3 regions of the Shewanella denitrificans OS217 genome follow, and region 1 is predicted to be linked to each of the others. Evidence: predicted binding sites of a transcription regulator. Region 1 holds the regulator's gene; each other region holds the start of a gene.
What was found. Region 1 encodes sigma-54, which starts transcription at its own class of promoters, with help from an activator protein. Its sites were predicted from a motif close to GTTGGCACGNNNNTNGNNT; they were not measured.
Positions count from the first base shown of each region.

Region 2: the regulator sigma-54 is predicted to act here: its motif matches at 1,139-1,157, upstream of SDEN_RS07930 (DUF3192 domain-containing protein).
Region 3: the regulator sigma-54 is predicted to act here: its motif matches at 917-935, upstream of SDEN_RS20315 (DUF1328 domain-containing protein).

Region 1 covers NC_007954.1:560,210-562,477, reverse strand. The annotation lists gene lptB (LPS export ABC transporter ATP-binding protein) at 1-223, shown strand, start outside; gene SDEN_RS02575 (RNA polymerase factor sigma-54) at 310-1,791, shown strand; gene hpf (ribosome hibernation promoting factor) at 1,818-2,105, shown strand; gene ptsN (PTS IIA-like nitrogen regulatory protein PtsN) at 2,108-2,268, shown strand, end outside.
Region 2 covers NC_007954.1:1,761,708-1,763,975, forward strand. The annotation lists gene SDEN_RS07920 (Zn-ribbon-containing protein) at 1-708, opposite strand, end outside; gene SDEN_RS07925 (hypothetical protein) at 709-1,038, opposite strand; gene SDEN_RS07930 (DUF3192 domain-containing protein) at 1,231-1,614, shown strand; gene SDEN_RS07935 (DUF2789 domain-containing protein) at 1,622-1,852, opposite strand; gene SDEN_RS07940 (GNAT family N-acetyltransferase) at 1,975-2,268, shown strand, end outside.
Region 3 covers NC_007954.1:4,451,694-4,453,961, reverse strand. The annotation lists gene SDEN_RS19320 (bifunctional protein-serine/threonine kinase/phosphatase) at 1-757, shown strand, start outside; gene SDEN_RS20315 (DUF1328 domain-containing protein) at 984-1,160, shown strand; gene SDEN_RS19310 (hypothetical protein) at 1,183-1,377, shown strand; gene SDEN_RS19305 (diacylglycerol kinase family protein) at 1,438-2,268, shown strand, end outside.

The sequences.
Region 1 (2,268 bases):
TGACCCTATCTCAGTTATAGATATAAAAAAAATAATCCAACAGCTCAAGAGTCGCGGCCTTGGCGTATTGATTACCGATCATAATGTCAGGGAAACCTTGGATGTTTGCGAACGCGCTTATATCGTCAGCCACGGCAATTTGATTGCCGAAGGCACACCTGCTGAAATCTTAGATAATCAGCAGGTTCGGGCAGTGTACTTAGGCGAACAATTCAAGCTATAGTTAATTAAAATGACGTTCAGGGGCACAGATAATGCTCCACCAAGATCTGTCGCACTCATGGAATAGACACTAGGGATATGCGGTAAATGAAAGCGTCACTCCAACTTAAAATGGGTCAACATCTGACTATGACCCCTCAGCTGCAACAGGCGATTCGCCTGCTGCAACTTTCTTCATTGGAGCTACAGCAAGAAATTCAACAAGCCCTTGAGTCCAATCCCTTATTGGAACTAGAAGACGAGTTCTCACAAGAAAAACCCCCTAAAAAAGATGACATCCAAGGTGATACCGATTTCAGCGACAATAGCCAAGTCAGCGTCGAGAAAGACACCTCCTCTGTGGACACAGCAGAATCCTTAACCAAGGAATCCATGCCCGATGAGTTACCCATGGATACCACCTGGGATGAAGTCTTCACCGCAGCGCCCAATTCAGGTTCAGCCAGTGGTGGCAGTTTCGATGATATGCCCTTTCAAGGGGAAACCACCGAAGGCTTATACGAGCATCTAGAGTGGCAAAAAAATCTCACCCCCTTCTCTGAAACCGATCGGGCCATCGCCACCGCCATCATAGATGCCATCGATGAGCGCGGTTATCTCACTCAGTCCACCCAAGATATTCTCGAAGCCATGGGCAACAGCGATGTTGAACTGGATGAAGTCGAAGCCGTATTAAAACGAGTACAGCATTTCGACCCTGTGGGCATAGCCGCGAGAGACCTGCGGGAGTGTTTGTTGATCCAGTTGGCCCAATATGCCGCCGACGTGCCTCATTTAAACAATGCACGTATGCTCATCGATGAGTATTTAGACTTGATCGCAGGCCGCGATTTTAGATTGTTAATGCGTAAAACTCGCCTTAAAGAAGACGAACTCAGGGACGCCATCGCCTTAATCCAATCCTTAAATCCAAGGCCTGGGCTTATTGTGGCCCATAATGAAGATGAATACGTGATCCCTGATGTGACTGTACTCAAGAAGAATGGCCGCTGGATGGTTGAGCTCAATCCCGATTGTATGCCAAAAATCAGCGTGAATCAGCAGTATGCCGCTATGGCTCGCAGCAGCAAGAGCCAAGTCGATAGCCAATTTATTCGTGGTAATTTGCAAGAGGCCAAATGGTTTATTAAAAGCTTAGAGAGCCGTAACGATACCTTGCTCAAAGTGGCTAATTGCATAGTTCAATATCAACAAGGGTTCTTCGAGTTTGGTGAAGAAGCAATGAAACCTATGGTTCTCAATGACATAGCAGAAGCCGTTGAGATGCATGAGTCGACCATTTCTCGTGTTACCACCCAAAAATACATGCACACCCCCAAAGGCTTGTTTGAACTCAAGTACTTCTTTTCAAGCCATGTGAGTACCGATGATGGGGGTGAATGCTCATCTACCGCAATCCGCGCTTTCATTAAAAAGCTGGTTGCCGCAGAAAACCAGAAAAAGCCATTAAGCGATAGCAAAATGGCTCAACTTCTGGCGGAACAGGGGATTAATGTTGCCCGTCGTACGATAGCAAAATATCGTGAAGCAATGCTCATCCCCCCCTCAAACCAACGTAAGAGTTTATAACCTACTAGGCTATTGGAGGATGTGTAATGCAGATCAATGTAACTGGGCACCATATAGAGATAACCGAATCACTGCGCGAATACATTAGCGGCAAATTTTCTAAACTTGAACGCCACTACGATCAGATCAATAATGTCCATGTGGTGCTAAATGTTGAGAAATTACAGCAAATTGCTGAAGCAAGAATTAGCTTAAGTGGTACAGAAGTGTTCGCAACATCAGAGCATGCCGACATGTACGCTGCCATAGACATCCTGATCGATAAACTCGATCGCCAGGTCATTAAACACAAAGAGAAGTTAACAAAACACTAACAATGGAACTTTGTAGCATACTGCAGCCGGAATGCACCACCTGTGCCACACCGGGCAGTAAGAAAAAGGTACTGGAACTCATCAGCGAACTTGTCGCTGCCCAGTACCCACCCCTCTCTGCGCAAGCAGTTTTCGAAAGCCTAGTGGCCAGAGAAAAAATGGG
Region 2 (2,268 bases), 1.2 Mb from region 1:
TAATAAAGGTTCAGCAAGTTTCCACTCTAGACTGCCGCACTTTGGACAAGGCCGTGAAAGCTCAGCGTTTAGGCTTTCACCGCCGACTCGATACAGATAGTAGTAAGTGGGGATCTTAGTTAAGTACTCGATACGACCACGTAAATCCCAGCCACGTCTAAATAAGTCACTGTCAGTATTGGATATTTCATCTAAGGCTGCAAATTCAGCTTTGGTGGCTGCCGCCATTTGCAGTTCATCGCACGCCTGCCATTCGCTCTGCCATTTTATCATCCGCTTATGATCGCCATTGAAGGTAGCGGGAATTTGATACAAAGGAATGGGTAATAAGTTATCGCCGTTTCGCAGCGGCGAGCACATGTGCACATAACTGGTGTATAGCAGCTGCCAACTGGGCTGATGGGTATTACTGGCTTCGGAATTAATGTCTTGTCCGATGAATTTCTCTCTTGGCGCAAGTATTTTTGCCTCTGTGAGTCCATTAAGTGCCACTTTCACCCACGGGCTGTTGTATCGATTGGCGAGACTGCTGCGCTCTGGGATCAATAGACGGACTCTGAACTCACCATCATTAAAGGCGACTGCAAACTCACGCCCGAGCACTTGCCCGTTAGCCCTAAGTGCCTCTAAAAAATTGTTAATGGCTTTTTCTGCAGCTTCAATACTGGTGTCTGCAAAGCATTCAAAGCGTAGTTCTGTGACAAACATTTATTCGGCTACCTTATTTTCAAGAATTTGAACTCTTGCAGTGAGTTGGTCTATTTGTTGAGTCAATTGCTGAATTGTCAAAAGTAACTGCTGCAGATCAAGGTCAGTATTCGATGCTTGCAGCGCATTGTCCTCAGCTTGACTCAAGTCTACATCGGCAAGGCTTGCCCAGCACTCCTTAGGCATAGCTTTAAATTCTTTGAGCCCCTGAATGATTATGGGTATAGGCAGTTTATTGCGTAAACGTGACTTAACTAAGGCTAAATTGGGTACATGACCACTTAAGGCGATGGCTTTTGCGGCAGCGAGCACTTGGTCAATTGGACTCATTGTTGGTTAATTTCCTCATATGTTGATAAATTCGAATGCTACCAAGCAAGCCTGATATTAATTAATTTCTTCAAATCAATATGTTATAAGTAATCCCTATTCTGGCATATATTTTGCTTTTCATTGGTTCTATATCACCATTATTTTAAAAAATAACATGAGTAGTGGCAATTTAAACAAAAAGGACCAGACATGAAATCAAAACTTATCCCAATAGCAATGTTAACCAGCCTAAGTCTATTAATGAGTGGTTGTGTGCTCAATGTAGGTGAGCATGGATCTGCCAGAAATAGTGATTGGGAACAGCAACAACAAATGAATCGTGACAATATTGCCAAACTTTCCATGGGAATGGACGCTCAACAAGTGTCATTACTCATGGGAACCGCCGATTTTAGTGAAGCGTTTGTGACTCAAGCCTCAGCCCAAGATGCAGAGCAGCAAGTTCAAGTGTTTTTCTATCGTACTCAATGGAGTAAAGGCGATGGCAAAACGACTAAAGATGAATGCACTCCCGTCGTTTTACGCAACAACAAGTTGATTGGTTGGGGTGATGCGGCTTATAAGATGATCTAAATTGCTTTTATTTCCGCAATAAGACGTCCAATTGGTCCACCAGTTCTGACCATTGGGCGTCTTCATTCAAGGCTTCTTTAATGAAGTTCCGCTGCGCTGGAGTCCAAAATGTGGCATCGGCCAGATGCACATGGTGTTTAATTTTATTTTTATTAATAAAATCTTCTATTTCTTTAGGTTGATGGCCTAAACCTAGTTGCTGAAATAAATGGGTTAGATCGTTCTGTGTCGTGTCCATAATCAAGTTCCTCTATTCATCCTACTCTGAGTATAAAAGCCTAATTTCAAAGCACAAGGGGCTTGCACAATGTTATTTTTTTGTTAACTTGGAGGTAACTCTGTTTAAATAGGATACTGCTTATGGAAACTGCCCCGTTGGAACAATATCGCGCCGTGTATTTAACAGCTGATGATCTTAGGATTGCAGCCTCCATTATTTATAATGCCTACCAAAACGATGCCTATTTTTTGGCGATTCTTTTTTCAGGGGACAAAGTCAGCTACGAGCAAAAATTGCGCGCCGCCATTCGCGAAGAACTCAATGAATTATGGCAGCAAGAACAACCGCTAATAGGATGGTTTGACGGTGACAGACTCATAGGGGTTGCTTGTATCATCACTCACCAAGTCCCCATAGGAGAGAGTCGCTATTGG
Region 3 (2,268 bases), 650 kb from region 1:
GAAGCTGTACCCAAATGAGAGCCAATTTCTGTACCACCTATGTGAATACGTGCCAGGGCAAACTCTTAGACAGTGGATGTATGATAATCCTGAGCCCAGTTTGGCTCAAGTAAGGTCCGTGCTGGCAGAACTCATCATAGGAGTAAGAGCATTGCAGCGGCTTGGGATCCTGCATAGGGACCTAAAGCCTGAAAACATCATGATTACCCCCCAAGGAAAAGTGGTACTTATCGACTATGGTGCAGCTCAAGCTCAAGGGTTAGTTGAACTCACAGGTTTTCTTACCTCCGCGGCTGAAAGTGGCGGGCAAGGAGGTGAGCCGCCGTTAGGTGCCCTAGATTATATTGCTCCTGAGTATTTGATGACGGGCGTAGCGGCTCATGAAGCAGATATTTTCTCAATGGGGGTTATCCTTTATGAAATGTTGACGGCCCAGCTGCCATATAAACACAACAAACTCATTTTTCAGCGACGAACTTCAAACTGGCACTATATCTCAGCACTGCAATATCGCCCTCAGCTACCATTGTGGGTAGATCTGGCGTTAAAAAAGGCCTGTCACCCTAAAAAAAATCAGCGTTATTCCTCCATGTCAGAATTTCTTACTGACATTAGCCAACCTAATAAAGCGATACTCACACGAATAGCACAAGCCCCCTTGATCGAACGAGAACCCGTGATGTTTTGGAAAACCTTGTGTGGCTTACTCTTGCTCATTTTAATTCTTCAATTTTTTGCTCCTTGGTCTATGGTTTAAACATGAGCTGTACTAGCGTTAGGGAAGACAGGTTTGTTTTTGAAACTATTACCTATTTCTAGGTAAAAATTTCCATTTCTCTCGACCTTCACGTTGAATTAGCGTAGGTATAATTATTTTATACTCTTAAATATCAAGGTTTTAATTATTTATCGTGAAGTTGGCACGAAGCTGGCTTTGTCTTAGCTATATTTTGTTGTTTACACCATAACTTGAGGAGGTTTGTATGTTAGGTTGGACACTTACGTTTCTGGTGATTGCACTTGTCGCAGGTGTATTGGGTTTTACTGGAATTGCTGGGGCTGCAGCAGGGATAGCTAAGATTATATTCTTTGTCTTTGTTGTTCTATTGCTGATTTCACTCGTTTCTAGAGCACTAAGTGGTAAACCACCGCGCCCTTAACATTAAAACATTGGAGATAAAAATGAAGTTATTGAAATTGATTACCAGCGCAAGTTTGATGTTATTACTCACAGCAGGCTTAACGGCCTGCTCAGATGATAAGGCGGAAACTGCTGGTGAAAAAATTGATGAAGCCATTACAGATGCAGGTAATGCGGTAGAAGATGCTTGTGAAGACGTAAAAGAAAGCGTCGATGCTAAAGATCCTGATTGCTAATAATGCGCAGTTTATGGGCAGCCCGGTGACACGGGCTGCTTACTTTTATTCGGGGGCATGATGTTAACTAGAATTCACATCAAATATTATTATAGTTTTGCTGCATTATTAGCCGTTCTTCTCCTGTTCACTTTTAACCAGCCTTTATTAAAAATTCTTTTTGCATGGCTGGGGCTGTCGTTATTCTTGGTGAGCTCGGCTTATTGGCTGAATAGTGCGAGCATCTTTAGAAAGTCCATTAACGGCACTATACCTTGGTATGTACGTTGGGGATTTATTCCATTTCTGTTTGCAAGCCAAGTCTATAACGCTTGGGCTAGAGCACGGGATACTGTGCCAGCTATCCAACAAATAGACAGTCAATTGTACCTAGCTTCACGCTTATTCCCAGCAGATGTTCAAACCCTTAAAGATAAAAAAATATCGGCCATTTTGGATGTGACTGCCGAATTCGATGCCCTAGATTGGTCCTTAATTGGCAAGGATGTAGATTACTTAAATGTGCCAGTATTAGATCATAGCGTGCCAACGGCAGAGCAGCTTAATCAAGCTATCAATTGGTTACATAGGCAGATAAAAGCGGGCAAGACGGTTGTTATTCATTGCGCTTTAGGTCGCGGACGTTCTGTACTTGTGCTCGCAGCCTACCTAGTGTGTCGCCAGAAAGAGACCACTTTTTTAGAAGTATTACGTAAGATTAGCAAGATACGTAAAACCGCGGGGTTAAATCCTTGGCAATTAGCGGCGGTTGAGCAAATTTATGCAGAAGGCAAAATTAGAATCAATAAGCGCGCTTGTATTATCGCGAATCCGGTTTCCGGTGGCGGGAAATGGCAAGATTATGCCGAGCAGATAGAGCAAGAGTTATCAGGGTATTTTTCTCTTGAAATA